DNA from 3 places in the Paenibacillus sp. GCM10027629 genome. Region 2 is predicted to be linked to each of the others. Evidence: a T-box and tRNA genes for the amino acid it is inferred to sense, from the RefSeq annotation. Region 2 holds a T-box; the other regions hold tRNA genes.

Region 1 (10,718 bases), on a different contig from region 2:
AGGGCGAGGATGTCGTTGCGGGCATTCGAACACCGATGCCGATCGCAGCGCTTGAACAGGTCATGCCAGACGTATATCACGAATTGCAACGAACGGTGAAGCAGCTTGAGCTTCATTATCAAGACATACAAGATATTGAATTTACGATAGAGCATAACAAGTTATATCTGCTTCAGACGCGCAGCGGGAAGCGAAATGCACAGGCGGCATTAAAGATTGCTGTGGATTTGGTACGTGAAGGGATCATTACGAAGCGGCAGGCGATTGAGCGAATAGACCCGATGCACCTGGAACAATTGTTACATCGGGCAATTAGCGAAGAGGCACAGCAACAATCACTTGCGAAGGGGCTTCCTGCTTCGCCTGGGGCTGCGGTTGGGCAAGTCGCATTCCATGCCGACACAGCCGTAGCTTGGAGCAAGGAAGGGAAGCGGGTTATTCTCGTTCGGCCGGAGACCACACCTGAGGACATTGAAGGGGTGCTGGCATCTGAAGGCGTCGTGACGCTTCGGGGCGGGATGACGAGTCATGCTGCGGTCGTGGCGCGTGGGATGGGGAAACCGTGTGTCTGCGGCTGTGAGACGATTCAATTCCTTGAAGCAGAGCACTGCATCCAAATCGGGAATCAGGTTATTCAAGAGGGAGATTGGGTGACAATAGATGGTCATCGCGGTTTGATCTGTCTAGGCGAGTTCGAGCTGAAGGAACCAGAGATGACGCAGGAATTATCGGAGTTGCTGGCATGGGCTGATGAAGTTCGCGCGCTGCGCGTACTAGCGAATGCAGATCACCCGCACGATGCACAAGTGGCCAGACAATTCGGCGCGGAGGGGATCGGTCTCTGCCGCACGGAGCATATGTTCTTCGATAAGGAGCGGCTTCCTGTTGTCCAGCGCATGATTCTTGCAGATCATGCTGAAGCAAGGCGAGATGCTTTGGCACAGTTATTACCAATGCAGCAATCGGATTTCGAAGGTATGTTCGAAGCAATGGAAGGGCTGCCGGTGACGATTCGACTACTAGATCCGCCTCTGCATGAATTTTTGCCGAAACGAAAGGAACTGCAAGATAGATTGCAAGAACTACGCGGGCAGGTCGGAATGGCTCGTGAAATCGCTGGAGTAGAAGCAGCGATGAAGAAGGTGGAAGCCTTGGAAGAAGTCAATCCGATGCTGGGGCAGCGTGGCTGCAGGCTTGGTATTGTCTACCCAGAAGTATACGATATGCAGATTGAGGCCATCTTTAAGGCGGCGGCAAGCTGCTTGGAGCGTGGGATCATTGTTCGACCAGAGATCATGATTCCGCTCGTCGGTCATGTAACAGAGTTGAAGTTCTTCCGGGATCGGATTGAACAGATCGCGGGTCAGATACTGAGCAAGATGCAATTGCAACTATGCGCCTACAAAGTCGGCACGATGATTGAAGTACCGCGTGCTGCGCTAACGGCTCGTCAAATCGCTGTTCATGCGGATTTCTTCTCGTTCGGGACGAATGACTTGACCCAGATGACGCTTGGTTACAGCCGTGATGATGCGGAAGGGAAATTTCTATCGCAATATTTGGACCATCGCATTCTGCCTCATAACCCGTTTCAGGTGCTTGATGAGGATGGGGTTGGTCAATTGATTCAGCTTGCGAACACGGCGGGTAAATCTGTTAAGCCCCAATTAAAGGCAGGGGTATGCGGGGAACACGGGGGTGATCCGCAATCGATTCAATTCTGCCATGCCATTGGGCTCGAATATGTGAGCTGCTCGCCATACCGCATTCCGCTTGCTCGTATTGCAGCGGCGCAGGCTGTTATTGCGCAGGAGCGGAGCGTGGAAGAGGCTTCAGTGCAGGTGAAAGGAAAAGCGGTATAATGCGTATTGAGATATTGTGACCGCCTATTTGCCGAGCAACGCTTTGCTGGAGGAAGGTGAAGGCAGTAGGCTGGTTGTAAGCTTCGGAGGTCATATATAGTTGGAAAGGCTTCTCTCAACGTAGATGAACTACGATGAGAGAAGCCTTTTTGGCATGCTCAGAGTAAGCTATTCTGTTCGAGAGGGCGCAAGGTGAGGTGAGGGAAAAGCCTCATACAATTCCCTCACCTCACACCCGATCGTATCTGCGATGGATAAGGCGATCTTGAGCGACATGATGCGCTTGTTCTCAGCCAAGTCGATTAACCGCTCCGGTCGAAGGAGCAGTTTCTGCGCGAGCTGATCGATAGTCATATTCGCTTCGTCTAACCGATCCATCAATAAGCAACGACCTAATTCAAGCTTCATATCGTGATCGCCTCCATTCCTTTACGCGCGTTCCATCATTTGCTCACGGTTTGGACCGACGGAGATGAAGCGAATAGGTACGCCGATTAAGCGTTCTAAATGCTCTACATACTGTTTCGCTTCCGATGGCAGTTCGTCGAACGAACGGATATGGGAAATATCGCATTTCCAGCCTGGCATCGTCTCTACGACAGGTACGGATTTCTGCAGTTGCGGCGTATTTGGGAATTCTTGCGTAATCTGCTCGTTGTTTTTATATGCTGTGCAGATTGGAATTTCATCCAGATAGCCGAGCACGTCGAGGTTCGTCAGTGCCACTTCCGTTGCGCCCTGCAGCTTGCAACCATAGCGCGTAGCTACCGCATCGAACCATCCAACTCTGCGCGGTCTTCCGGTTGTTGCGCCGAATTCGCCTGCATCCCCGCCGCGTCTGCGCAATTCGTTCGCTGGTTCATCGAAGATTTCTGCGACGAATGGTCCTTCGCCGACACAGCTGGAATAAGCTTTGGTTACTGCGACAATGCGTGTCATTGCATAGGGAGGCACGCCTGCGCCGACAGGAGCGAAGCCAGCCAAGGTAGAAGATGAAGTGACATAAGGATAGATCCCGTGATCAGGATCGCGAAGGGCTCCTAATTGTCCTTCCACCAAGACTTGCTCCCCTTGCTTCAACGCTTGATGCAATAGCGTTGTTGTGTCGCTCACATAGGGCTTCAGGAAGGCTGCTTGCTCGCGCAATTCGTTCATGAGTCCTTCAATCTCATAGGCCGGTTTATGGTACAAGTGCTGAAGCAACACGTTCTTCGCTTCAAGTGAACGAAGTAACTTGGTTCTAAGGAGTTCTTCGTCATATAAATCGCTGACTTGAATACCGAGTTTAATATATTTATCCGAGTAGAATGGCGCGATACCCTGCTTCGTAGAGCCGAACTTGCGATCTGCAAGGCGTTCTTCCTCTAATTCGTCGAACAAAATATGATACGGAAGAACAACCTGTGCGCGGTCCGATACATGAAGTTTGGGCGCAGGTACGCCTCGGGAGATCAATTCGTTTAATTCTTTTTGTAAATTGGGAATGTTCAGTGCAACGCCAGGCCCAATCACATTGCCTACGCCCGGATTAAATACGCCTGATGGGAGCAAGTGCAGCGCGAACTTTCCGTAATGATTAATAATCGTATGTCCTGCATTGCTTCCTCCTTGATAACGAACAACATAGTTCGATTTCGCCGCAAGCACATCCGTAATCTTACCTTTTCCTTCATCGCCCCAATTGGCACCCACAATCGCTGTAACTGTCATTTCTGCACTCCTATTCATGGTTGGAATTTCGTTCTAACTTCAGTATAATAAAGTTCCCCTTATTAATATAATTAATATTTATAATAGTTGATATTAATCTGATTTATACATGGAGAGGTGACATCCCCTTTGATTCAGAATATGGAATTGTATCAGGTGTTTTATATAACGGCCAAAGCAGGCAGTCTCTCCAAGGCTGCGACCGAGTTGTTCATCACGCAGCCTGCTGTGACGCATTCCATCAAGCAGCTGGAGGCGAAGCTAGGAGGACAATTGTTTTTCCGCACGTCTAAGGGTGTGCGATTAACGGCTGAAGGCGAGGTTCTCTTCACTTATATTGAGCAAGCCTACCATTTTATACTCAACGGCGAACGAAAAATGGCCGAAATTCAGCAGCTAACTGAAGGGGAGGTCAAGATTGGCGCGGGTGATACGCTATGCAGGCATTTTCTATTGCCACATTTGCAGACGTTCCATGAAGCTTACCCGCAGATCAAGATCCAAGTGACGAACCGGACGACAAGGGAAATTATCGGATTGTTAAAAGAGGGGAAGATCGATATTGGGATCGTCAATCTGCCGATCACAGATCATCAAATCGATGTGCAAGAAAGTATGGAGATTCACGATTGCTTCGTGACGGGCGAGAAGTTTAAGTTTTTATCGAAGTCCCCGATTTCACTTGAACACTTGCTCAAGCACCCCATCATTTCCCTAGAGCAGGGAAGTAGTACGCGTACCTATGTTGATCGGTTTGTGGCCGCGCAGGGTCTTGTCCTGAAGCCCGAAATTGAACTCGGAAGTGTTGATCTACTGGTAGAGTTTGCGCGGAGTGGGTTTGGGGTGTCCTGCGTTACGCGAGAATTTGTTGAAGCGGAATTGTCTGATCAATCACTATATGAGATTAAGCTTCAGACGCCGATCCCCCCAAGACGGGTGGGTATCATCAAGCTGCGGAGCACGCCGCTGCCTGCGGCTGCAAGACAGATTTATGAAATGCTGTTGTGAGTGGATGTGAGGGGAGCATAGATTCACACACATGAAAAGAGTCCCGGGATCCCGAGACTCTTTTTTTATGAAACAGACTCCTCCGGCGACGACTTCATCGCTTTTTTGCTCGTTACTTTCTTTTTCGTGCTTTTGACCTCTGCCACGACTTCGGCTGGTTTGGCTGCATCAATGCTAGCCTGAAGGGCCGCCATCAAGTCAAGCACATTCGATTGAGCTGCTGCTGGCGCCACCGTGATTTCTTCACCCGTAATTTTCTTCTCAATCAGGTTGACCAACTGATGACGGTACTCGTCCTTGTACTTCTCCGGGCTAAATGAACTGGATAGATGTTGAATCAACAGTTGTGCCATCGCTAGTTCTTTTTCATTGATCTCAGGTTGGGACGGCAGATTGGGAACCTGTCCAATCGGTCTAATCTCATCGGGGTAATAGATGGTCTCCATCACGATACAGTCATCGATGATTCGTAGGGCGGCGAGGTTCGTTCGCGAACGGATCACGACGTTGCAGATGGCGATTTTGCCGGAACGCTTAAGAGCCTCTACAAGCAGGCTATATGCGTTAGCTCCCGTCTCAGCCGGTCCAAGATAATAAGATTTCTGGAAAAATAACGGATCCACCTCATGCAGATCGACAAAATCTAAAACTTTGATCGCTTTATTCGCTTCCGGCAGCAGTTTGTCCAACTCGTCTTTATCGAAAGTAACGTATTTGTTCGGTTCATATTCGTAGCCGCGGAAGATGCTCTCTGATGCGATTTCTGTATTGCATGTCCGACACGTCTTCACATGATTGATGGGTGAGCCGCAGTCTTTATGCAACGTCTTCATCGAGATATCCTTCTCTTCAGTTGCTGAGAACATTTTCACAGGCACGTTGACTAGGCCAAAGCTGATCGCGCCTTTCCAGACCGTATGCATTCGTTTCCCCTCCAACACTTCTTTTTATCATTTATATCCGCATGGGGAGGGGTTGATACCAAGTATTTAGAAAATTCACGTGTAGGAATGCCGTTTGCTTATCCGGAACAGACGAAAGTTTTCCATGTGACCTTATGTCTTAACCTCCGCCCCCAAGATGTAGGTGAGCTGTTCGTTCATATATTCGGGGCTGTGTGCAAAACCGTCTTCACACCACTGGATGAGCAGACCCATTATCGCATTCGCTTGATAAGAGAGAAGCAACGAGAGGTCTTTATGACCTAGCGGGTAAGACGATGCGCTTTGCTGCATTAAGCTTTTTATTTTCTCCAGCAGCGAGTAGTAGTAGGTCAGCGATGATTTCCGATTGAACACGATCTCATAGAACGGCTGGTACTTCTTCACGTGATGAAAGATCCGAATCGTCGAAGGGTCCAAACGGTTTGGGGTGATCTGGTTATCGTGCCGATAGGGTTCGTAATACGAATCCTCCAAATCTTGAAGCAAATGTTGAAGATGCTCGTCAAAAATTTCTTCGACGTCTTTATAATGCAAGTAAAACGTGCCTCGATTGACCCCGGCCTCCCGGCAAAGGGCGGATACAGAGATAGATTCGAGCGTTTTTGTTTTTAATAGCGCGAGCAGCGCCCGTTGAAATGCTTGTGTTGTTTTAATGACCCTTAAATCACTTTCATTCATTCCCGGTATTCATCTCCTATTTAAATCACGGCTATGATCCGCTTAATGAACAACTCTATTATTATCTGTTCAATAATTTTCAATGAAGTGATTATATAATGTTGCCTACGAAATGTACATGACCGAGAGTGCGCTCATGATAGCATGTGAAAAAGGCTGTAAGCAGCCAAGCTGTCTACAGCCTTACATTCAAATTCGATATGATGTTAGAATTCCGCTAACACTCTTGTCGATTGCTCGTATTAGAAGCCCGCTGTCCAACCGGCATCCGCCGTAATCACCGCGCCGTTCACGAAGCTTGATTCATCCGATGCCAGGAACAAAGCCACTTGCGCGATTTCTTCCGCTTGTCCGACACGTGGAATGACGCCTTGCGTCACCTGTGTTCGCGAAGCGCCAAACTCGTTGACATTTTTCATCGTGGAAGCGATGTTCGTCATGGTTGCTCCAGGCGCAATCGCATTGCAGCGAATGCCTTGCTGTGCATACATGAAGCCCGTATTCTTGGTGAGGCCGACCACCGCATGCTTGGAAGCGGTATAAGCTGCCCCGGCATGCGCGCCGCTGAAGCCGCCCGTCGACGCCGTGTTAATAATGACGCCTTTTCCTTTCGCCAGGAAGATCGGAAGCGCTGTGCGAATGGCCCGCATGACCGCTTTCGTATTCACTTCAAAGATGAAATCCCATCTCTCATCCTCCACGTCTCCGACAGGAGCCATGTTATCCATAATGCCGGCATTATTCACCAGAATATCGAGCGTTCCGAATTCATTGACGGCCTGATCGATCATCGCTTTAATATCGTTCGCATCAGCGACGTTCGTTTTGATGGCGATGGCTTTACCCCCGCTTGATATAATGCTGCTCGCAACAGCTTCCGCACCTTCAATGTTCAAATCGGAAACGACAACACTTGCGCCTTCTTTTGCGTATAATTCCGCAATCGCTTTCCCCATACCTGATGCTGCTCCTGTTATGACCGCTACTTTACCTTCTAAACGCATGACGAGTCCCTCCGAAAATTTTATTGAACAGTTGTTCATTAAAAATTATAGAGATGTCTTCGGGTTCGTGTCAAATTTCAAGCTCCTAAAGAAAAGGGGGTTTATTACTATTCTCTCTGTGCAACATGACTGAAAGATAAGGAAAAGAAAATTTCTGAAACTTAACGGGATCAGACGATGAATGTCTTGATTCCAATTTAGGTGGAATAACCAGTGACAATCGTCCAAACAAAGTGAGATCCGCCTTCATAACATAACGTGTACTTAATAATAAGGAGGTGTTGACATGGGTGATTTCCGTGGAGGTTTATTTACAAGCACAGGTACAATCCTTGTTTTGTTCATCTTGTTAGTAATTGTTTCTTGTGCATGTATTGGTGGTTTTGGTATCTAATAATGCCGATAAAGTACAGTTAGTGCCTAATGATGATAACGTGGATATAGAAATGAAAAGAGCCTCGGAGTGATCCGGGGCTCCCTAACCCAATAACTAACTACTAGTGTTCATTCTTCTTTCGATTACATAGGTTAAATTTGCAGTGACAGATTAACTTAACGGGAAAACTCCGAAGACGAGGGCATTATCGTCATACTCGCGTTGCGATCCGTTCTGAAAATAACCGTAATTTCTGCACCGAGGATCAGACGATGGTTATCTTGATTCCAATATAGTGGAATAACCGGTAACAACCATCCAAACAAAGTGAGCTCAGCCTTCATAACATAACATGTACTCAAAAACAGGGAGGTGTTATCATGGGAGAGTTTCGTGAACGCTTTACAAGCACAGGTACTATCCTTGTATTGTTCATCTTGTTAGTAATTGTCTCTTGTGCATGTATTGGTTTTGTATAACAGAATAATTAGTGCCTGATGATGAAAACGTGGATATAGAAATGAAAAGAGCCTCGGAGTGATCCGGGGCTTCCTAAGCCAATAACTAACTACTAGTGTTCTTTCTTCTTTCGATTACATAGGTTAAATTTGCAGTGACAGATTAACTTAACGGGGAATGATAGCTGAATATTTCATGGAATAGACCCGGTTATGCCGGGTTATTTAGTGCAGAAATTCATGTGTAAAAAATGTGTAAAGTGATATGAGCTTCTATCGTATTCAAACGTATTCTAATGACCTTATGTATAATAAAGCAAAAAGCCGTAAACCCTTAATTATCAAAGGTTTACGGCTTATTATCTATACAATCAATCTATGTAATTTAAGAATAAATGGCGTCCCAGAAGAGATTCGAACTCCCGACCGACGGCTTAGAAGGCCGTTGCTCTATCCAGCTGAGCTACTGGGACAACAGAACCTATTGTAACAAAAGATTTGATGAAGTGCAATAGAAAATTTTAATTTTATTCGGTATAATTAGTTTTGATCAGAATAAGCACGCGTTGCATAGGAGAAAGTTGGTGCATCTTATTACGAAATCGCATGAGCAAGACACCTATCCGAACAATATTATATTATTCCCAAAGATGCTGGATGTGTATCAGATTCAGCTGACGCGTTTTCTGGAGACAGAACAGTATGGAGAAGCCGTTCGTTTGCTTCAATTTCTACTGGGTTGTCAGGGCGTTGAACAGCATAAGACCGAATGGCAGGCTCTATTGGACTGGCTGCTCGGGGCTTTTCCAGATGCCGGGGCGATTGAAGGAGTTCCGCTGGATGAAGTGGACGAGAGCGAAGGAGACATGGCTGAGCAGTATTTTCGTAATAAGGTGGACCAAGACCCTGATTATGTGAATAAGCTTCTCGATAGCATCGTGAACGGTCCCTTGACGCCGCAGAAGCTGTTAGGGCTAGAGCAGCTCACTTATTTGGACCACCCCGAGATCGATGACGTCCTGCGTTCGTGGTTGGTTATGGAGCGGCTTCCTGCACTGCTGCAGTTCCATATTCTTCAGACGCTGCGCAAACGCGGGGCCAGAGGGACCATTCAATTCACCCGCGGCCAAGAGACGGTAGAACTCGAGATTCAAGATACGCCTGTTGGATATGATGATTTTCCATCCGCGGTACGCAGTGTCCCAGAACGGGTCCGAGAGCAGACAGAGGTACAAGATCCTGGGCTCTCATTACTTGCGTTAGATCTATGGCAGCAATGTGTAATGGCAATGTACGGTACACCTGCTTACCGAAGTATTCTGGCCGATGAGGATGCGACGATTGATATTTGGGCGGCGGCGCTGCATATTTGGATGAGAGAGATGCTGTCAGGCGGCCATGACATCGATGCAGAACGTATCGAAATTAGGGAGTATTACGGAATTACGGACGCGCTAAGGTTCCGAATGGAGCAAGCGCATAAGCACCTCAAAAACTTAATCGAAAGCCCGCTATTACGCATGGAATAACGAACTATAGAGAGGAAACGCATTTTAGGCGGTTTCTGTCAAGTCGCATTCTTGCTTAAAGTCGAGATGTTGTATATAATATAATGGTTGTTTCGAACGTGGACGAGTCATGGGTCTTGCGCATTGAATCAACGAAAACGCTGATCATGTGCATCGAGCCATGTGAATTTTTTGGAGGGGAAGGCATAAAATGAAAGCAAGCTGGGAAAAAATAGAGAAGAACCTTGGGGTTCTACAAGTTGAAGTTGACGCAGAGCGCGTTACAGGTGCCTTGGACAAGGCATTCAAAAAAGTTGTACAGAAAGTAGCTGTGCCTGGATTCCGTAAAGGTAAAGTTCCACGCCCTATTTTCGAGAAAAGATTTGGTATTGAAAGTTTGTACCAAGATGCAATCGATATCTTGCTTCCGGAAGTGTACACTGAAGCGGTTGCGGAGACGAACATCGAGCCTGTTGATCGTCCTGAGATCGATGTTGAACAATTCGGTAAAGGCGAGAACTTCGTATTCAAAGCGAAAGTATTGGTTAAGCCTGAAGTGAAATTGGGCGAATACAAAGGTATCTCCGTTCCAGTTGAAAGTGTAACTGTTACAGACGAAGAAGTAGCTGCTGAGCTTGAGCGTCTTCAACAACGTCACGCTGAATTGGTTGTTATCGACGAAGATACAGCTAAAGAAGGCGATACAGTTATTATCGACTTCGAAGGTTTCGTTGATGGTAATCCATTTGAAGGCGGTAAAGGCGAGCGTTACTCCTTGGAACTTGGTTCCAAATCGTTCATTCCAGGCTTCGAGGAGCAATTGATCGGCCTTGGAACAGGCGACTTCAAAGATGTTGATGTAACATTCCCTGAAGTGTACCACGCTGAAGAACTTGCTGGTAAACCAGCGGTATTCAAAGTGAAGCTTCATGAAATCAAACGCAAGCAACTTCCAGTTCTTGATGATGAGTTCGCTAAAGACGTAAGCGAGTTCGATACACTTGACGAGTTCAAAGCAGATTTGACAAAACAAATCTCTGATCGCAAAGTGAAAGAAAACGAAGCGAAACGTGAAGGCGAAATCGTTGAGAAAGCAGCAGAAGCAGCTGAAGTTGAAATTCCTGAGCCAATGATCGACACTGAAGTTGATGCAATGGTTCGCGACTTCGA
Region 2 (10,718 bases):
ATGGCGATTACCGTCGAGAAAATCGCAAATCCTGGCGGGATCCAGAGCCAAGGATGCTTCTCGAAGTCAATGATGCTATTCGCCGCATCAATCATATTCCCCCATGTTGCCGTAGGTGGCATAACGCCAAGGCCAAAATAACTGAGCACCGACTCCGATAGAATCGCACCCCCGATGTTCAGCGTTGCAACAACGATTAAGAGCGGGAACAAGTTCGGCAGCAGATGATGGAACAGTTTCCGTCGATCCCGAAGACCTAGGACAACAGCCGCCTGCATGAACTCACGTTCACGAAGACTCAGCATCTGTCCGCGGACGAGTCTCGCAAGACCCGGCCAGCCGACGAAGCTCAGCATCATCATAACGATATACATCCGGTAATCGGTCGGAATTTTCCATTCGGACAAGAGAGCCCCAAGGATGAACAAAATCGGCAGACTCGGAATCGAGAGCAGCAGATCCGCAATCCGCATGATGATTTGATCCACGATTCCTCGGTAGTACCCCGCGATCGCACCGAGCAAGCTGCCGATAAAGACCGATAGCAACATCGATGCTAAGCCGACGGTGAGTGATATCCGGCCAGCTTGGAGCAGGCGTGTCAACACATCGCGACCCAGCATATCCGTCCCTAGCCAATGTTTGAGATTCGGCGCATTGTTCATCGCCGTCACGTTCACCTTACCGTCGGTGTATGGTGAGAAGAACGGCCCAATAAAGCATGCCGCGAACATAAATACAATAAATATAAAACCCGATACCGCTAATTTATTCCGGAGCAGCTTCCGCACGGACTGCGTCCATAATGACGTTCTCACTGCGGGGAGTTTGCTGCTACGACTTTTGACAACTTCACCTTGAACCATCGACATAGGCCCCCTCCTCACAGTTTCACACGCGGATCCGCGATGTTATATAGAATGTCAGATATGAGCGTACCGATGACCGTGAGAACGGCGATGAACATCGTAAAGCCCATAAGCAGCGGATAATCCCTGGCACCAAAAGATTGCATGTACAGCTGGCCGATCCCCGGCCAATTGAATATTTTCTCGATGATAAGTGAACCCCCGAAAAGCCCCGGCAGTTCGAAGCCGACGAGCGTAATCGCAGGCAGCAGCGCATTGCGCAGCGCGTGACGGAATAACACCTTCTTCTCCGTCATCCCTTTGGCACGGGCCGTGCGGATGTAGTCCTGTTTGATGACGTCGATCATATTACTGCGGAAATACCGGGTTAACGATCCTACGCCAAGCAACGTCATCACGATCACCGGCAGCGCCATGTGATTGATGACCTCCTTGATATAAGCTAACCCCGTAGCATTGCTGCCAGTTGTCATCATGCCACCCGGAGGCAGCCACTTCAGATCGACGGCCAGCGTCTTGATCAGGAATAGTCCGATAAAGAACGAAGGAATCGACATCGCCGCGAAGATCCCGATCATGACGAGCGTATCGAACCAAGAGTATTGTCGATAGGCCGAGATTACCCCAATAATGACGGCGAGCAACCAAGTCAAGAAAGTCGAAGTGATCGCCAGCAGGAACGAATTCCAGATATATTCATTGAACAACGTCAGCACCGGCTTTTGCTGCGCCAGCGAATAACCGAAATCGCCATGCAGCGCATTTTTCATCCAGAGGAGGTACCGTTCAAATAGCGGTTTGTTCAAGCCATAAATCTCCCGAAGCTCGGCTTTGCGTTCCGCCGTCAGCTTCATATTGCTGGATATGAAGTCCCCTGGCGTTAAGGCATATAAGAAGAAAATCAGCATCGAAGCGCCGAGTAATATCAAGACCATATAGATCAGACGTTTTGTGAGATACGTGCTCATATATTTGGCTCCTTAATAGTCCATCCCTTGTCTGCACGACAAGGGACGGAGAGGTGGTATTATTTCAAAGTCCACTCCGGCAAGCTCGCTGAGATGCCTTGCGATGGATTGATTTTGATATTCTCAATACGGCCGTTGTACGCCAGGATCAACTTGCTGTAGCTCGTGAAGATGTATGGAGCATCTTCGTTAATCACTTGATACAGCTCTTTATAAATCGCTTTGCGCTCTTCGATATCTGTCGTTGCAAGACCTTTCGCATAGAGCTCCTTCACTTTCGGATTGTCGTACCCTTTCACTTCGCCATCGACGAAGGACAACACGCCATCCGAAGGGTCACCCAAAATCGATGTGGAGAAGGAGACGAGATCGTAGTCACCACTCTCGAACTTCGCAATCTGTGCATTGAAGTCTGCGAATTGTTCAGCTTCCAGCTGAACGCCGATCGCAGCATAGTTTTCTTTGGCTACCGCGATGAAGATGTCCGTTCCTTTCTTCTTGGAGCCGATGAAGTGAACGCTTAGCTTCTTGCCATCTTTCTCACGGATGCCGTCCGTGCCTTCCTTCCAACCTGCTTCATCCAGCAATTGCTTCGCTTTCTCCGGATCATATTTGTACGGGTTGATTCCTTCTTCGGTATAAGACCATGAGCTCTGCTGCGTTGGAATGTTCGCGATTGTCGCTGCCCCTTGGTTCGAATCCACATAGATGGTTTGGCGATCGAGTCCATAGGTTAATGCTTGGCGAACGCGTTTATCCTTCAATGCTTCATGTTCCATATTGAATTGCAGATAGCCATAGTTGCTTGCCGTATACGGCTCTAAGTTCAAGAAACCGAGCTTCTGCAGACGGTCAATATTGTCCGTTGTCGCCGAGAAGCTGCCATAGTCCTGCTCGCCCGTCTCGATGAATTGGAATGCGTCGCCTTCTGTTGTTTTATAGATGAAATGTTCCGTCTCCGGCTTGCCTGCATAGTAATTCTCGTTCGCTACGAAGCGCACTTCCTGACCTGGAATGAATTTATCGAGCTTATAAGGCCCATTGCCGAGCGGTGTGGAATGCAGATTTTTGATGTAATCCAATTGGCCGAACTTGTAATCTTTGCCGTAGTAAGCTTTGGACAAAACATCCGAACCTAGTACTTGAAGCGCCGTTGCATTCACCTTCTCCACAGTTACCGAAATCGTCAGCGGGTCGATGACTTTGATTCCTTCGATGGATGTTGCTTTCCCTTCCTTGTAAGCTTTGCCGCCTTTCACGTTCGTCGATAAAATGTCGTATTGGCCATCGTAAGCTTTATCGTGCAGAATCGTCCATGTGAATGCCACATCCTCCGCCGTCAGCGGGGATCCGTCGCTAAATTTCAAATCCTTGCGAAGGTGGTATGTATAGGTTAATTGATCTTCCGAGATATCCCATTTCTCTGCAAGACCAGGGATCGGAAGGCCTTTCTCATCGACTTTAACCAGTGAAGAGAAGAGCACCGAAGTCACGTTGCCATCATAGCCACTCTGTAGGAAATAAGGTGTAAATGCACCGCTTGGATCTGTTAAACCGACGATGATCGTATCCGTACGTTTCTTCGCATTCTCCGGAAGTTTCGCTAGATCTGTCGCTTTCACCAAGCTCGTAATGCTGCCAGCCGCCGGTGTTGTTGTCTGTTCGGAAGTTGTCGCCCCCGCTTCGGTCTTGCCGCTCTCCGCTGCAGGCGTCGAAGCTGGTGATGAACAAGCAGATAACAAGAGTGCCCCGCTAATGATAATCGTTAGTACAGAAAATAAACCTTTTCTCATAATACATCTCCCCGTTTCCAATAAAATTGAATTAAACATTAAATTCCGACCCGAAAGGTATGAATTAGTTTGATTGGTTTTATTATAAGAATCAAAATGTGTTCTGTAAAGAGAGAACTTAAAAAAAGTTTTGTGTAAAGAGAATATAATTCAAGTTCATAAAAAGTCATCTAGACAAAAAAACGCCTCCAGCGTCCTTTCAAGGACGGGAAGCGTCTAGGCGAGAAATAGAAAAACAATATTTTCAAAAAAGATCCAAGTCGTTCATTTCGCTGACTATATTATTGCGACATCGTTGTGATATAGCGGTATAGAATCTCGTCAATTTGCCTTACTGCCTTGAGCCGAAGACTATAATGCGTCGTAACTTCCCCTTCGACATGGGCATGAATGAATCCCGCACTGCGCAGTTTCCCAATATGATCGTGGGTAATCCCTTTGGAAATTTTCAAATGACGAACAATTTCGGTAAAAGGCTGCGGACCATGATGCAAATAACGCAAAATCTTCATTCGGCTCTTCTCGCCAATGGTCCGAAGAACTCGATAATGATGAGGAGAGAGCTCCCCAGGTTGGTCCATATACACTCTTGCTGCATAGTGGCAAAGTGTTACTTTACCAAAGTGCCAAATGACATTAAGTGGTTGAAAATGGTACTGCGGAACAAGGATCAATTCTTCAAGCCCCGGTATAGGGGTGAACAGCATCCCGTTCGTCGTATCATCGACGAAATCCTCTGGCGACAGCTGGGTCAACATCTCCGTTCTCCGAACTACTTCCGCATGAAGCAACCGAAGGATCTCCGGGTCCAGTTGACGGAAATACTCTTCATTCCAAGCCGTCAACAATTGAACAGCATGCGTGCGGAACGCTTCCATCTGCGCTGGAAATTCATTGCCATACTGCGCCAGCAGTTCGTACAACTCACCCACGGAATGACCTTCAATCCACGTCACGAGCTCTTCGGGAGATGCCGAGTCCGGACAGACAAGGGCCAGCAAATAGATAAATCTCCAAGCGCCATTCACCTCGGTATTATCGAGCATACTTCGAAGTTCAGGCGATAACCGCTCCTGCGTTGTCTCTACCCATTCCATCGAGAGATCGATTTTTTTATAGGATTTACGGCATAAATAAGTATGCAGACTGCTAATAAATTCATGCAACGGCGTAAATCTCACGCACAATCGATAATCCAATGCCACACCCCTCCGCTCCTTTCCTATCCCTTACGGTTATCGATATTTTCATCTTCTAAATGTATAGAAAACTGTATCTATAATCAAGCGGTTCTGTAGCGTACCCCTAAAACAACCCCACAAAGTGGGGATTCCGAAAACTAACATAGACTCGTTCCCGATCATCAGCCCCTTGCATTTATTTCACAGATTTTGTATAGTGTTTGACAATATATCTTCAATTTCGTTGATCGGGAGAGTAATTCATGTGAAGCGTCCAAGCGAACCGGGATAGTGTGAGCCGGTACGACAGCATGAATGAAGCGGACCCGGGAGAAAATCTGCTGAACCAGCGCGCTGCAGCCGCTGTGGTAGGGAGATTCGGCGCCGTCCGTTATCGGCTAGAGGGGTTAGACACATCATGTCTAGCAACAAGAGTGGTACCGCGAAGCAACAGCCTTCGTCTCTTCATAGAGACAGGGCTGTTTTTTTCATTTTTAGGGAGGAATTCGTATGAGATTACAATCGTTTATCATCACGCAGATTGAGAAAGCCATTACACTTCTTTATGAGCTATCATTTGCTTCGGATCAGAAGTCGCAAGTCGCCGTGCGGATTGAGCAGCCATCCCATATGGAGCACGGAGATTATTCCACGAATATCGCGATGCTGCTGGCCAAGGTTATGCGCAAATCACCAATGATCTTGGCTTCTGAGATTGCGGCACAGCTCACGCAAGACGGGATGATGGAACAACTCGTCGTTAAGATCGAGGTCGCACCGCCTGGATTCATGAATCTGTTCATCGATTGGGGCGTATGGGCCCGTCGGGATTGGCAGCTTGAAGCCACTGGAGAACAGAAGAAGGCGATTGTCGAGCATACGTCCATTAATCCGAACAAATCTGCCCATATCGGCCATCTTCGCAATGCCTGCATTGGCGACAGCATCGTCCGTCTACTAAGACGCACAGGCGTTGAGGTTGAGGTGCACAATTACATCGATGATCTTGGCAATCAACTCGCAGACACCGTTGTCGGGATGCTTCATACGCCGCTTCAACAAGCACATGCGAGGTTCGGGGATTTCTGCTGGGATGTGTATTCCTCACTGCATCGGGAATACAAGGTTCGCCCTGCCTTAGAACAAGAGCGTTCCACTATCCTTCACGCGCTGGAAGAAGGCAATAATAATATCGCTTGGATGGGGATGCTGGTCGCAGAGCGCATCGTTCGCGAGCAATTGGAGGAAATGGAGCAATTCGGTATAGGTTATCATCTACTCGTGTGGGAGAGCAATATTGTGCGGGAAGGGTTCTGGAATGCGGCCTTTGCACTGCTGCAGCAGACACCGCAATTCAAGCAGGAGACAACAGGCAAGCTGGCTGGCTGTTGGGTGTTGAAGCAAGGGGAGACAGGAGCCATTGAAGAGCACGGGGATGATCCAGAGGTAGACAGCGAGCATCAGCAGGATAAAGTATTGGTGCGTTCCAATGGCATTCTGACGTATACGGCCAAAGACATCGCCTATCATCTCTGGAAGTTCGGCTTGCTAGGCAAAGATTTCGGTTACAAGCGATTCGCAGACGGGTTGTTCACCACGACTGCAGCTGGAGGGTCTGGAACCCATGCCGAGGCTGGTGCCTTCGGTCAGGCCGACACCGTCATTAACGTCATCGATGCACGCCAAGCGTATCCGCAGATGATGGTGAAGCAGGCGCTAGAAGTGCTCGGCTTTACAGCTCAAGCGAATCAACTACGCCATATCAGCTATGGCGTAGTCTCGCTCAGTCCGCGATCGGCGGCAGAGCTCGGCATCGATACGTCAGATGGCAAAGCTGCTTACGCAATGTCCGGCCGCCAAGGGATTGGAATTAAAATTTCACAGCTGCTCGATTTGATGGAACAAGTCATCGCGGATAACCGCTCCAACTCGGATGGACTATCCAGTCGGCTGATCGCAGCCGCTTCAATACGATACTATCTGCTGCGGTTCAATCTGCAGACCGAAGTCGTCTTCGATCTGCAGCAAGCGACCGAAATCTCAGGCAATACCGGCGTATATCTGCTGTACGCCTATGCCAGAGCCAGCACCCTATTGAACCGCGCCGCAGAAGAGCATGGGATTATGCCGCAGAACCCTGCCGTGTTCCCTCTGTTACATCGCGCAGAATATGCACTCTTAAGGCAGATCGCACTGTGGCCCGATACGCTGCACAAAGCAGCCGAGGAGTTGTCCCCGAGCCTTATCTGTACGTATGCCCATGAGCTCGCGACGTTATTTAATAACTTCTACGGCGCATGTCCAATTCTGAAAGGCGATGAAACTTCGAAGGCATTCCGTGTCTGGTTGACGTCCAAGTTCCACGAGACGCTTGGCGATGCGCTGCAAACGCTCGGGCTACCAACGCCAGAGCGCATGTAATCAGGCGATCTGCGGTGTGGAGCTTAGATCCATTCGCCGTCTTCCAGGATAAGTACGTTATAGGTCTTCTCTGATGCGGCGAGTGCTTCCCGAAGCTTCGCGCGTGTGACATGACAATGATTGATCGCATCCATATGGACGGCGACAACCTGCGTATAAGGTGCGTGCTCGCACACAGCGATGACATCCGCTTCGTTCATTGTGATCGGATCGCCAGTAACGAACTTCGCGCCTCCGGCGTTCACTATCGTTACGTCAGGGTGATACGCATCCAGGGCTTGAACGACGTCATCGCACCAGATCGTGTCGCCAGCGATATATAACGTTGGTTCGTTCGCCGCTTGCAGGACAAAGCCGGATACTTGGCCCATCCATTGGCCAATTTCCCCCGTGCCGTGTTGACCATCGGTACGATGTATGGTGATCTCCTTCCAGGCTAGTGTTGTATCGATCGGTGCGACGTCCGTGAATCCATGTGATTGAATTTGATCCTCATTACCGGGTTGGCACAAAACCGACGTTGACTTCGGTAGGTGCGTAACCGCCGCTGTATCGAAATGATCTTGGTGAAGATGCGTGACGAGCATCAGATCGGGATGCTGCCATGCCGCAACTTCTGCTGGCAGCGGCACGAGTGGATTGCGTCGATCATTATTGGAATTTATTATAGGCGGATTTGCACCCGCGTCGCTAAACATTGGATCCACGAGGATCTTAGCACCTGCATATTCAAGCCATAGTGTTGCATTTCTTATCAATTGTATATTCATCCTGACATCCTCCTTTACTTCCTGATACAATGATACACAGGATCATGAACCACATAAATAATCGGATGAAAGGAAACGTCGATTCTTACTTTCACGATGTAAGAATTTCAGCGTTGCATAGAGGTGTTCAGCAAATGAATGATGGAACCATTGATTCCGTAGATTTGGATATACTCCAATTATTGATTGAAGATGCGAACCGATCTCACAAAGAAATTGGTCAAATCGTCCACCTAACGGGGCAAGCGGTCGGTGCTCGCGTGCGCAAGCTGCAAGACATCGGCATTATCGAAGGGTATACGGTAAGGTGGAATCGGGATAAGCTCGGGCAATCCGTCCAAGCGCTCATCACGATTTTCCTGACTTCCCATCATGCACATCAGCAATTCCGCTCCTTCGTCGCCAGCAGCGATGAAGTGATTGAAGTCTATAGCGTTAGCGGCGAAGGCTGCTATTGGATGCGTGTTCGTGTTGCATCGCCCTCTGACTTGAGCGCATTTCTCGAACAACTGCTGCGATTCGCGAATTATAAAGTCAGCCTCACGATTGATCAGCTTAAATAAGAAGGACCGTCCGGATCCACTCGACCGGACGGTCCTTTTTGGGTGTGAAGACCCATACGTTGTGCGTAAGGGAGAGATGGGTATCGGCTACAGCCGCTCTTGAAGTCGTGGGGACGTGGCTTCGAAGCTGATTCAGGTACTTTGTGGGGGTTTAGAAACGAATAGAGTTGAACGAAGCGGCCCAGCTTGCGATTGATGCAAGCCGGGTTTTTTGGCGTTAGACCGCAGCGTTGATTCTTCACACCATCTTCACGCCCAGTTTGGTAGGATATGGGTAGATTGACACGAAGGGGGAATTTAATGAGAGAGTGAATCGAAGCCACGCATGGATCACGCACCGTTAAGTAAGCGCTACCTATTTTACTATTGGGAGGTAATAAGTTTGAAAAGGAATAAAAAGAGCACGACTAGGTTGCTTGTATTCCTCATGTTAGTATCTTTGCTTGGCGGTTGCACCAGCGATAACGAAAATGCGAAGAAAACGGAACCGGAAATAGAGAAGAGCGATTCGGCAGACACGGTCAAACAAACCGATAACGAAGTAGTTGAGATCACAGTTTTATACCCGCACCCGGAAGAAAACTTCAAATCCCGATTCGGAACAATTAGTGAGAAGCTGAAAAATATTAAGCTGGTGCAGCTGCAAAAAGGAAACAATCTGGAGTCGCTTCAGGAACTGAACGCCCAGAAGATCGTACCTGACTTGATTTGGGGCGACGGCGACGCAATTGAAGCGACCAAGGAGCTCGATATGATCGAGCCGTTGGACGAATTGGTCAAAGCCAACAATTTCGATTTATCAACAATCGAGCCTTCGATCATCGCTACTTACCGCGCCATGAACCCGAATGGCAGTCTGATCGGAATGCCTACTTTCAGCGACAACTTCACACTGTATTACAATAAGGACGTATTCGATAAATTCGGTATTCCATACCCGAAGGAAAATTTGACTTGGGACGATATTGTCGACCTGTCCAAGAAGCTGACAGGCGAACGTGACGGCATGCAGTACCATGGTTTTGAGTTTGGTGCTTATGGCGAAGCACTTGTACCGCTCAAGCAATTTTCCGTTAACTTAACAGATCCGGATACCGGAGAAGTCCTCATCGACAAATCGCCGGAAGTTACTAAATATTTGGAACTGATGAAGCGCATATACAGCATCCCCGGTTTGTACAACAAAGAAAGCTACCAGTTTCCGAAAGGAAATGTCGGCATGATCGTCACGTGGCCGCAATACTTAATGTGGGGGATCGGCGACGCGGACATTGTTAAAAATGTCGATGCTGCGCCGCTGCCATCTTGGCCGGAGCTTCCGAACGTTTCACCGACTTCGTATTCACATCCGATCATTCTGAACAAATATAGCAAAAACAAGGACGCGGCTTTCAAGGTTATGGCCGAGTTCGTATCTGTTGAAAACCAGTCCAGAATCACAAGAAAAGGCGTCGACCCTTCTGTCCTCAATGCCCAAGAAGTCAGGGACCAATATGCCGTTGATCAAGAACTGTTTAAAGGCAAAAATATTAAAGCATTTTTTGCATCAAAACCGGCTCTTCCGCCTTCAAAAATAAGCCCATATGACAAATACGTCAATATTAACGAGAGTTTGGCCAAATTCGCTGAGTCCGACATGAATATTCCGGAATTTTTACGAAAACTGAAAGAAGAGTCGGGGGCCAAAATCAAAGACGCGATATCCAAACAAAAGTAAAGCGAATACTTATCAGATTGAATAAGAAAAAACGGCTGCCTTCAGGTATATAACCGGAAGCAGCCGTTTCTCATGATCATGATTGTGTGTAAAAAAAAGGATTGCCGCTAATATGGCGGCGCCATTCTTCATTCGTTATCGATCGATCATCTTGTTTATGTTCCGAGCCTTCTATCATCTCTTCAGCAAACTCTACATGCGCAGAACCATCGTAATAAACTGGAAACTTCTGATCTCGTGCCGACATCGTTCCACTCCTCAAACTATTGTTCTTAAACAGAAGATATGCCTCGTTATTTGCCGCAATTCATCCCATTCCATTTAGAAACGTTTTGCAGCCTCCTTGGCTTTAGTGATCGCTTTTTCTTTAATGGATTGCGCTTGATCCGGCATAGCCCCCATCCCTTCAACAAAGATCCCTTCGAACGACGGAACG
Region 3 (10,718 bases), on a different contig from region 2:
AAAGATTTGCATATCGTTTCAGAAGGTTTCAATTTTACGGACGGTATTGATAAGCAGATTATTGCAAATAACTGTTGTAAGCGAGCTTACTTACGCGGTGCCTTCATGGCTGGAGGTTCTGTGAACAATCCCGAGGGTTCATCGTATCATCTTGAGATTGCTTCGATGTACGAGGAGCATTGTCAGGCGTTAGTCGACCTTGCGAACGAATATGGGCTGAATGCTCGTTGTATCGAGCGGAAGAAAGGGTTTATTTTCTACATCAAAGAAGGCGAGAAGATTATCGATTTGCTCAGCATGATTGGCGCGCATCAAGCACTCTTCAAGTTCGAGGACGTGCGAATTATGCGCGATATGCGCAACTCGGTGAATCGGATCGTGAACTGTGAGACGGCGAATTTGAACAAAACCATCGGAGCCGCGGTGCGTCAGATTGATAACATCAAATTGCTGCAGAAGGAAGTGGGTCTGGAGAGTCTACCGGACAAACTTCGTGAAGTGGCAGAGGTGCGTCTGGCTCATCCGGATATTAACTTGAAAGAAGTCGGCGAGCTGCTCAAGGGGTCGGTGAGCAAGTCTGGGGTCAACCACAGACTGCGTAAGATCGACGAATTGGCGGAAAAAATTAGGAATGGGTAAAACTTTTTTCCTAGTGCTGTTCATGTTATAATGGTATAATGTTGTAAAAGACTAATAAATTATTAGGATAATCGCCAGATCGAATAAGTAATAGGGGGTAATTTTTCCATGACAAAGCACCCGGTAGTTGTGCGGTTAAAAACGGGTCTCCATGCTAGACCGGCAGCGTTGTTCGTTCAAGAAGCGAATAAATATTCGTCAGAGATTTTCGTGGAGAAAGACGAGAAGAAAGTTAATGCGAAAAGTATCATGGGAATAATGAGCTTGGCGATCAGCTCGGGAACTGAAATATATATAAGTGCGGAAGGTTCGGACGCTGAGCAAGCTATTTCTGCATTGGTTCAATTGGTTAGTAAGGAAGAACTTGAAAATCAATAATGAATGATGTACATACAAAGGCCCCTGGGATCAGGGGCTTTTTGTTGTATGAGGGCCTCAAAAAAATAGATTAAGCTTGCCTAAATAATTTATTTTTCAATGTAACATTTGGTAAATGAGAGCGTCTATGTAGGTAGAACCAAGTGAAGAATAATAAAAGGGAGGCTTTTCACATGAATCAGGATGTAAAAAGAATCAATAGATCAAAAAGATTAGGATTACTCGCAGCAACCGCACTGCTCGTCGCATTTGCATGGGTTGCTCCAACATCGAAGACTTATGCGGCCGAAGCGCCAGCAGCTCAGAGTCAGAGTGTCGTTCACACGATCAATGTAACGGGTAAAGGAGAAATTACAGTAACGCCGGATGTTGCGTATGTGACGCTCGGAATCGAGACCAAAGCGACAACAGCGAAGGAAGCGCAGAAAGCTAATGCAGCGAAGTTCGCCAAGTTGAAACAAGCGCTTACGAATTTCAAGGTCAAAGCAGAGGATGTGCAGACGGTTAGTTTCTATGTGAATCCAGAGTACACCTACAATGAGAAGTCAGGACCGAAATTAACAGGTTACTCCGCGACGCATATGGTGCAAGTAACGTATCGCGACTTGGATACCATCGGCAATCTGATCGATGCCGCTTCGGAAGCAGGAGTGAATCAGGTACAGGGTGTTCGTTTTGATACGGAACATCCAGAAATGTATGAGACACAAGTGTTAGAGAAGGCGATGAAGAATGCGGAAGTGAAAGCGAAAGCCATTGCCTCTGCAGCGAAGCAGCAGATTGTCTCGGTGATCACGGTGTCGGAATCAAGTGCAGATGTCTATCCAATGTTCACGAACCAAGTCTATGCAACAGCAAAAACGGAGTCGGCCGCAGCAGATACTTCCATCCAAACGGGTCAAGTTTCCATTAAATCCAACGTGACTGTCGTCTATGAAATAAAATAAGAAAGTTTCATGTATTTATTAGCGAATTAACGAGAAAATAGTTGTATCATCGGACAAAACACGGTATAGTGAAGATGCTTTGTAAACGAAGAAATGTCGATGAAAGCCATACCAATGGATATGGCTTTCTTTTTCTTGAAAGTTTAGAGTATTCGGGGTCCCCGCAAAGTACCTGGGACGCTTCGAAGCAATAACATCACTTTGTGGGGTTATTTTGAAATATAAGAGTAAGGGGTTGATGCCGATGATACAACTCACGAATATAGAAAAGCATTTTGCCGGTCAGACCGTCGTACACCCTCTATCCCTCACCATTGGCGAGGGCGAATTTTTGACATTGCTCGGGCCGAGCGGTTGTGGAAAGACGACGATTTTACGGATGATTGCTGGGTTTGAGCAACCTACAGTAGGTGAAATTTTTCTCGATGGTAAGGATGTTACAGAACTGCCGGCTAACAAGCGGGATTTGAATCTCGTATTTCAGCACTATGCTCTGTTCCCGCATATGACGGTGGAGCAGAACATTCAATTTGGTCTCAAAATGAAGAAGATTGATGCTGCCGAACAGAAGGAACGAATTGCTGAAGCAATCCGATTGACTCAGCTGACGCCTCTTGCGAAGCGTTATCCGCATCAATTATCTGGTGGTCAACAACAGCGGGTTGCGATTGCGCGTGCGATTGCGAACAAACCTCGCGTTCTTCTGTTGGACGAGCCGCTTGGCGCATTGGATCTACAGCTGCGTAAGAACCTGCAAGCCGAGCTGAAGCAATTGCAGCGCAGCCTCGGCATCACATTCGTCTATGTCACGCATGATCAAGAAGAAGCGATGATGATGAGTGACCGCATCGTCATTATGAATAACGGGAAAATTGAGCAGATTGGCACGCCGAAGGAAATTTACAATCGACCGCAGACGTTGTTCGCAGCGACCTTTATTGGTGAGAACAATGTGTTCCATGAAGCGGAGCGGATGTTCGCGATTCGTCCTGAGAAGCTCAAGGCAGTTCGGGACAGGGAACAGAAGGCGAAGCGCAAAGGTATTATTCAAGATATTGTATACTTAGGTAACGTACACAAATTGATGGTTCATCTGAATGATGAACAGACGACCGTATCGATCTGTCTCGATTTCACAGACGAGGATGAATGGCAAATTGGCCAGCATATCGGCGTGGATTGGCTTGATGCGGATGAGGTGAATATCGGGTTATGAAAAAAACGAAATGGTTGATCTCCCCGGTAGTCCTCTGGCTAAGTTTGTTTCTGATTTTGCCGATGGCGATTGTGGTCGTCATTTCTTTTCTCGGGCGCGATGAATTTGGGAATTTGGTCATTCAATTCAGCTTGGATAATTATGCACGGTTTTTCGACTCCCTCTATTTGGGGATCTACTGGGATACCATCGCGTTATCTGTTCTTACCACATTGATCTGCGTCTTGATCAGCTATCCGCTTGCGTATTACATTGCAAATGCAGGACCGACAAGGCAAAAAATATGGCTGCTGTTCATTACGGTGCCATTTTGGATAAATTTCCTAATCCGGACCTATGCTTGGGTCCTATTGCTGCGTTCTCAGGGTGTTGTCAATTCGTTCTTAATGGATATCGGAATCATTGATGAACCCTTGAAGATGTTGTATACAAAAGGCGCTGTGCTGCTGGGAATGGTCTATACCTTCATTCCGTACATGGTGCTGCCGATTTATGTATCGCTTGAACAGATGGATCGCAAACTGCTCGAAGCGGCAAGTGATCTGGGTGCTTCGCGTTGGCGCGCATTCTGGCATATTACGCTACCTCAGACCAAATCCGGCATGATGACCGGATCGGTGCTCGTATTCGTATCCACGGCAGGAATGTATGTGGTGACGGATATTCTCGGCGGTTCCAAATCGACGCTGCTGAGTAATATTATTCAGACCCAGTTCCTCGGGGCGAGGGATTGGCCGTTCGGCGCGGCGTTATCGGTTATATTCGCGATCACATCGCTGGTGTTGATCTACTTATTCAATATGGCACTCCGCTCACGCCATGAACGATCGAAGGAGGGACGAGCATGAAGCAGAAGACCAATCCATTGCTATCGATTCACGCTTACCTGGTGATGGCGTTTATCTACTTGCCTGTGCTCATGATCCTTATCTTCTCGTTCAATAATTCGCGGATTAACAGTACGTGGGAAGGCTTCACGTTCAAATGGTATGGCTCGTTATTTCAGAACCGTAACGTGATGGATGCATTAATGAACAGCTTGACGATCGCTTTTACATCGACGGTGATTGCGACGGTACTCGGTACGGTAGCGGCTCTAGCCCTTCGTAATGCAGTTCGTAAGAGTAAGACGGTGCTCGGCATGCTCTATCTCCCCATCGTTGTACCGGATATTATTATGGGTTTATCGCTGCTCTTGCTCTTCAGTCAATTCCATTTCCCGCTGGGCAAATGGACGATTATTATCGCTCACGTCACGTTCAGCATATCGTATGTGTATGTGATCGTTGCATCGAGAATTTCAGGAATGGGCAAACAATTAGAAGAGGCCGCGCAGGATTTGGGTGCCTCACCATGGCAGACGTTTCGTTACATTACGCTACCTGCGATCTGGCCAGGGGTATTGGCTGGTGCGATTATGGCGTTTACGTTGTCGATCGATGACTTCATGATTAGCTTCTTCGTGGCGGGGCCGGACTCGACGACATTGCCAATCTATATCTATGGGCTTGTCAAACGCGGAATTTCCCCAGAGATTAACGCATTATGTACAATTATGATTATTGTTAGTGTTGGATTGATTTTAATTGCGCAATGGTTGCAGAATAAAGGGAATCGGGGCAAGAAAGCTTCGACGCTTCCTTTTTAATATTATGATTCTTTAAAGCAGAAAGGGGTAATACGATTGAAAAAAATGAAATGGTTCGCGAGCACAGTCCTCGCTGGCGCAATGATCGCGACACTCGTCGTGACAGCAGGATGTTCTCAGAAGGAGACACTCAACTTATATAGCTGGGCTGATAATTTCGATCCGGATGTCATTAAAGATTTCGAGAAGAAATATGACGTAACGGTCAATTATGCAGTGTTTGCGAATAATGAAGATTTGCTCGCCAAATTGAAGGCCGGCGGATCGAAGTATGATGTGATTCAGCCATCGGATTATATGGTTGCGACGATGATCCAGCAGGATCTGCTCGAGCCGCTCAATAAAGATAATATTCCGAATTGGAACAATATATCGAGCCATTTCAAGAACCTTCCTTACGACAAAGATAATAAATACTCCATCGTCTACACATCCGGTGTCACGGGAATCGCATACAACAAGAAGTATGTGAAAGGCGAGATTACAAGCTGGTCCGACCTATGGAAACCAGAATTTAAAGATAAAGTCCTGTTGCTTGATGATATGCGTGAAGTAATTGGCATGGGCCTGAAGAAGAACGGATTCTCGAATAGCTCGACCAACGAGAATGAGATTAAAAAGTCTGTAGATGATATTAAACAACTGCTTCCGAGTGTATTGGCGTTTGATACCGATAATATTAAACAGAAGCTGATTGCAGAAGAAGGTTGGATCGGAACCGTATGGTCCGGCGATGCTGCATATATTGCTGCTCAGAACCCGGATATTGCTTATGTGATTCCGAAAGAAGGCAGTACAATCTTCTCCGATAACTATGCGATTCCTAAAGGTGCGAAGAACAAAGATTTAGCAGAGAAATTCATTAACTTCATGCTGGATCCAGAAGTTAGTGCGAAGAACTATGAGTCCATCGGATACAGTGATCCCAATGAAAAAGCAAAACCGTTCCATAGCCCTGAGTATCAAGCGAATAAGATGATTAACCTAAGTAATGATGAGTTTGCACGTACCGAATGGTTGATGGATGTAGGTAAAACATTGCAAGTCTACGACCGCTACTGGACTGAAATCAAGAGCGGACGCGAATAAGACGTTAACGATCAAAGAGGAGGCGTTCACCCATGAAAAACGTATTGCGAACGATTACGCTTGTTGCTCTATGCCTCGTATTTTTAATTCCAACTTCCTATGCATCGGCGGCTACAGCGCCTTGGCAATCCGTGGCGACGCCAAATATTCAGATTACGCTGGATGGAGCACCACTGCTCAGCAAAGGGATTGTACAGGACGGTAGTACATATATTCCGCTTAACATCCTTGCGAAAGATCTGAAACTCGATACGGCTTATGATGCGCAGAAGAAAGTCATGCGTGTAAAAGCAAAGGGAAAAGATGTTGTTATTCAAGTTAATCAATACGCCGTCAATTCGATTGTGAATGGTCACGAATTATGGGATGCTTACGGACGCATCCTCTTGAATGGTAGTAACTATGTCGCTCTGAGCCTTCTGACAGATAATTTCGGCTACCACTCGACTTGGGATCCGAAGACGAAATCCGTTCATTTGACCAAGGTACAAGAAAACGACATCATCTGGTCATCGAAGAAAATCGATGAGAATACCAAAGATGCGATTATCAATGTACAATATCCGCAGGTAAGCGGGCTCAAAAATGCGGAGGTTCAAGAGAAAATCAACACATTGTTCGCTTCGGAAGCGAAGAAGTATGTCGACACGGCCAAAGAGAGCTCGAAGGGTGCCTACGAAGAACTTGGATTTAAATATGAATACACGTCGAATTATGATATCAAATATAATTCGAACCAAGTGATCAGCCTCTTATTCTCGAGCAATGAATATACAGGCGGCGCGCATGGCATGCCAGAGCAATGGTCTTATACCATCAATATTGATACTGGCATCGTCTATACGCTGAATGATCTGTTCAAGCTTGTTCCGGAATACAAGCAAGTCATCAATGAAAAGATCAAAAAAGAGATTGCACCGATGTTGATGTACGATGCCAAATTCCAGAGCATTAACGAAGATACAACTTTCTATGTGAAAGACGAGGGTGTTGTGGTTTATTTCGGGGTGTATGAATATACGCCTTACGCAGCTGGATTCCCTGAATTCTATATTCCATTCCGTTCCGTATCACCGAGCTTTGAAGGCAAGCTGCCTTTCTAGAAGTTTTTGAGTGGTAGCTCATACAATGAAACCCCCATGCATTGGATGCATGGGGGTTTGTCGTCTTGCGTTTAACTTACAGCTTCTCAAGAACCTTGTCGACCAATCCGTATTCCGCAGCTTCATAAGCGCTCATGAAGTAGTCGCGGTCGGTATCCTTCTCGATACGCTCTAGCGGCTGGCCACTGCGATCCGCAAGAATTTTGTTCAGATGATCACGCATCTTGATAATACGTTTCGCGCGAATTTCAATATCGCTGGCTTGACCTTCTGCTCCACCTAATGGTTGATGGATCATGACTTCACTGTTCGGCAGTGCGAAGCGTTTGCCCTTCACCCCTGCTGTAAGCAAGAAGGCACCCATGGAAGCTGCCATACCGACGCAAATCGTCGATACATCCGGTTTAATGAATTGCATTGTATCGTAAATCGCCATACCTGCCGTAATCGATCCGCCCGGGCTATTGATATACAGCGAGATGTCCTTCTCTGGATCTTCTGCTGCAAGGAATAGCATTTGCGCAATGATCGAATTCGCTACCACGTCATTAACGGGTGAGCCTAAGAAAATAATACGATCTTTCAACAGCCTTGAATAAATGTCATATGAACGTTCGCCGCGGTTCGTCTGTTCCACGACCATAGGAATGTAACTCACAGAAAATCCTCCTCTACTCACATCGACTAGCTTTCCACCAAATCATACTCCAAATTAGAACAAAAGTCAAAGATAGTCAAACTGGTGATACAAAAAAATCAGCCGAAGCTGATTCTGTGTGTGTATGTATGGCGCGCCCGCTAGGAATCGAACCTAGATCTCAGGCTCCGGAGGCCTACGTCATATCCATTGGACCACGGGCGCAAAAAGGATAGCAAAGAGAATTATATGCTATAAATCATAGAATTGCAAGTCCTAATCTGATTATCAGGAGAAAGCTTCTACCGAGAACATTCGAAAATGAGCTGCCGAGTCAAAAAGGGCTAGTCCACGATGTATAAGTTTCTGAAAACATGTGAATTCTACATGCGGTACACTTGCAAACTGCTCTCGAAAGGGTTAAACTAGAGGTGGGACTAAAAAGGTTTCCGTGGGACGTTTTCGGGCCAACTAAAGTTGCAGGAGTGGAAAGAAATGCGGAAAATATTAGAGATAGAAAAGCAACTTCTGCCTGATCTCATGGAAATACTAAAAAAGAGATATGAAATCCTTCATCAAATCAAGCTGTCTGAGTTAGTCGGGCGCAGGACGCTGGCGACTTCCTTAGAGATGACCGAGCGGGTATTGCGTGCAGAGACAGATTTATTAAAGACACAAGGACTCATTGAAATTGAGAGCGCAGGGATGCGCCTAAGTTCAGCCGGAGAGAAGCTGCTAGAGGACTTAGAATCCATTGTGAAAGAACTGTTCGGTCTAACAAATATGGAGGAGCGAATTCGCAAGTCTTTCGGTCTTCAGCAAGTGCTGATTGTACCGGGTGATTCGGATCGTTCGCCGCTTACGAAGCGAGATCTTGGTCTTGCAGCATGTAAAGTGCTTCGTAAAGTGATGGGTAAAGATGATGTCGTTGCTCTCACTGGCGGTTCCACACTGGCTCAGATGGCAGAACAGATGACTTCAACGACGCCGATGAAATCCAATTGGTTCGTGCCAGCTCGTGGCGGTTTAGGCGAGAGTCTTGATTATCAAGCCAACACCATCGCATCGAAGATGGCAAAGCGTGTAGGTGCGCAATATCGATTACTGCATGTCCCGGATCTTCTCAGCGAAGAGGCATATCAGTCCTTGATGCAAGAACCGAATATTCTGGAGATTGTAGAGTTCATTCGGAAAGCTCGCATTGTCGTTCATGGGATTGGAGACGCCTTTGTGATGGCCAAACGAAGACGGGTCGATCAACAGATGGTGGATGCTCTAAGGCAGGAGGGTGCTCTAGCGGAAGCGTACGGGTACTATTTTGACCGACAAGGCAATGTGGTTCACAAGATGGTGTCCTTAGGGCTTCGACTCGAAGAGATTCAAGAAATGGAACTTGTGATTGCGATTGCTGGCGGTGCTAGCAAAGGAGCAGCGATTCATTCCGTCTTAAAATTCGGGCGAGAGAATGTGCTCATTATTGACGAAGGTGCAGCGCTTGAAATCATTCGATTGATGGATGCTGAAGAACAAGAAGTAAGTTAACAATGTTGTGGTCTTGACGAGCCCTCAGGTTTGTCTTGAGTATATATAAATTAATTTTAGGAGGAATCATCAATGGTTAAAGTTGGTATTAATGGTTTTGGACGTATTGGACGCCTTGCTTTCCGCCGTATTCAAGCAGTAGAAGGTATCGAAGTAGTAGCAATCAATGACTTGACAGACGCTAAAATGTTAGCTCATTTGTTGAAATATGATACAACTCAAGGTCAATTCCAAGGAAACGTTGAAGTACATGAAGGATTCTTCAAAGTAAACGGTAAAGACGTTAAAGTTCTTGCGAACCGTAACCCTGAAGAATTGCCATGGGGCGAGCTTGGCGTAGACATCGTTCTTGAATGTACTGGATTCTTCACAACAAAAGAAGCTGCTGAGAAACACATCAAAGCAGGCGCGAAAAAAGTTGTTATCTCGGCTCCAGCAACTGGCGATATGAAAACAATCGTATACAACGTAAACCATGAAATTCTTGATGGTACAGAGACAGTTATCTCTGGCGCATCTTGCACAACAAACTGCCTAGCTCCAATGGCAAAAGTATTGCAAGACAAATTCGGTATCATTGAAGGCTTGATGACAACAATCCACGCTTACACAGGTGACCAAAATACACTTGATGCTCCGCATGCGAAAGGTGACTTCCGTCGCGCTCGTGCAGCAGCTGAGAACATCATCCCTAACACAACTGGCGCAGCAAAAGCAATCGGTCTTGTTATCCCTGAACTTCAAGGTAAACTTGACGGTGCAGCACAACGTGTTCCTGTAGCAACAGGTTCTTTGACTGAGCTTGTAACTGTTCTTCATGAAAAAGTAACAGCTGACGAGATCAACGCTGCAATGAAAGCTGCTTCTGACCCAGCAACTTATGGCTACACAGAAGACGAAATCGTATCTTCCGATATCAAAGGTATGACTTTCGGTTCCTTGTTCGACGCAACACAAACAAAAGTATTGACAGTTGGCGACAAGCAATTGGTTAAAACAGTAGCTTGGTACGACAATGAAATGTCTTACACAGCGCAATTGATCCGTACGTTGGAATATTTCGCTAAACTAGCTACGAAGTAATAGCGGTTGTAGCATGATTGTAGAGCGGAAACAGTTCATAATTGTTTCCGCTCTTTAACTAATATGTGTTTGGAGGAACCGACGAATGAACAAGAAGAGTGTACGTGATGTAGAAGTAACTGGTAAACGCGTATTTGTCCGTGTCGATTTTAACGTGCCATTAGAAGACGGTAAAATTACGGACGACACACGCATTCGTGAAACCCTGCCTACGATCAAATATTTGATCGAGAACGGTGCAAAAGTTATTCTAGCAAGTCACATGGGCCGTCCAAAAGGTCAGTTCGTGGATTCGATGCGTTTAACACCAGCTGCGGTTCGTCTTAGCGAATTGCTAGGCAAACCAGTAGTTAAAGCAGACGAAGCGATTGGCGATGCGGTTAAAGCACAAATCGCTGAGCTCAAAGACGGCGATGTATTGCTTCTTGAGAACGTT

What was found. A T-box is a leader RNA that pairs with one kind of tRNA and senses whether it is charged. The one in region 2 lies ahead of ACFQZR_RS26445 (arginine--tRNA ligase), so its partner is inferred to be a tRNA-Arg.
Region 1: it encodes a tRNA-Arg, which carries the amino acid that the T-box ahead of ACFQZR_RS26445 (arginine--tRNA ligase) is inferred to sense. The anticodon was not compared.
Region 3: it encodes a tRNA-Arg, which carries the amino acid that the T-box ahead of ACFQZR_RS26445 (arginine--tRNA ligase) is inferred to sense. The anticodon was not compared.

What each region holds. Positions count from the first base shown of each region.
Region 1 is NZ_JBHTGZ010000009.1:326,395-337,112, forward strand. It holds gene ppdK (pyruvate, phosphate dikinase) at 1-1,862, shown strand, start outside; gene ACFQZR_RS10770 (helix-turn-helix domain-containing protein) at 2,031-2,270, opposite strand; gene ACFQZR_RS10775 (adenylosuccinate synthase) at 2,292-3,572, opposite strand; gene ACFQZR_RS10780 (LysR family transcriptional regulator) at 3,702-4,580, shown strand; gene ku (non-homologous end joining protein Ku) at 4,646-5,503, opposite strand; gene ACFQZR_RS10790 (TetR/AcrR family transcriptional regulator) at 5,636-6,202, opposite strand; gene ACFQZR_RS10795 (SDR family oxidoreductase) at 6,445-7,206, opposite strand; gene ACFQZR_RS10800 (YjcZ family sporulation protein) at 7,493-7,600, shown strand; gene ACFQZR_RS10805 (YjcZ family sporulation protein) at 7,963-8,061, shown strand; tRNA gene ACFQZR_RS10810 (tRNA-Arg) at 8,437-8,513, opposite strand; gene ACFQZR_RS10815 (hypothetical protein) at 8,625-9,569, shown strand; gene tig (trigger factor) at 9,760-10,718, shown strand, end outside.
Region 2 is NZ_JBHTGZ010000017.1:188,292-199,009, reverse strand. It holds gene opp4C (oligopeptide ABC transporter permease) at 1-866, opposite strand, end outside; gene ACFQZR_RS26460 (ABC transporter permease) at 884-1,837, opposite strand; gene ACFQZR_RS26455 (ABC transporter substrate-binding protein) at 1,897-3,630, opposite strand; gene ACFQZR_RS26450 (ArsR/SmtB family transcription factor) at 3,912-4,811, opposite strand; T-box leader at 5,047-5,279, shown strand; gene ACFQZR_RS26445 (arginine--tRNA ligase) at 5,322-7,232, shown strand; gene ACFQZR_RS26440 (MBL fold metallo-hydrolase) at 7,256-8,002, opposite strand; gene ACFQZR_RS26435 (Lrp/AsnC family transcriptional regulator) at 8,137-8,565, shown strand; gene ACFQZR_RS26430 (ABC transporter substrate-binding protein) at 8,948-10,282, shown strand; gene ACFQZR_RS26425 (hypothetical protein) at 10,359-10,529, opposite strand; gene ACFQZR_RS26420 (FMN-dependent NADH-azoreductase) at 10,604-10,718, opposite strand, start outside.
Region 3 is NZ_JBHTGZ010000014.1:71,306-82,023, reverse strand. It holds gene whiA (DNA-binding protein WhiA) at 1-639, shown strand, start outside; gene ACFQZR_RS25230 (HPr family phosphocarrier protein) at 748-1,017, shown strand; gene ACFQZR_RS25225 (SIMPL domain-containing protein) at 1,191-1,964, shown strand; gene ACFQZR_RS25220 (ABC transporter ATP-binding protein) at 2,203-3,180, shown strand; gene ACFQZR_RS25215 (ABC transporter permease) at 3,177-4,028, shown strand; gene ACFQZR_RS25210 (ABC transporter permease) at 4,025-4,828, shown strand; gene ACFQZR_RS25205 (ABC transporter substrate-binding protein) at 4,865-5,917, shown strand; gene ACFQZR_RS25200 (PdaC/SigV domain-containing protein) at 5,950-7,020, shown strand; gene clpP (ATP-dependent Clp endopeptidase proteolytic subunit ClpP) at 7,097-7,678, opposite strand; tRNA gene ACFQZR_RS25190 (tRNA-Arg) at 7,808-7,882, opposite strand; gene ACFQZR_RS25185 (sugar-binding transcriptional regulator) at 8,153-9,199, shown strand; gene gap (type I glyceraldehyde-3-phosphate dehydrogenase) at 9,272-10,282, shown strand; gene ACFQZR_RS25175 (phosphoglycerate kinase) at 10,368-10,718, shown strand, end outside.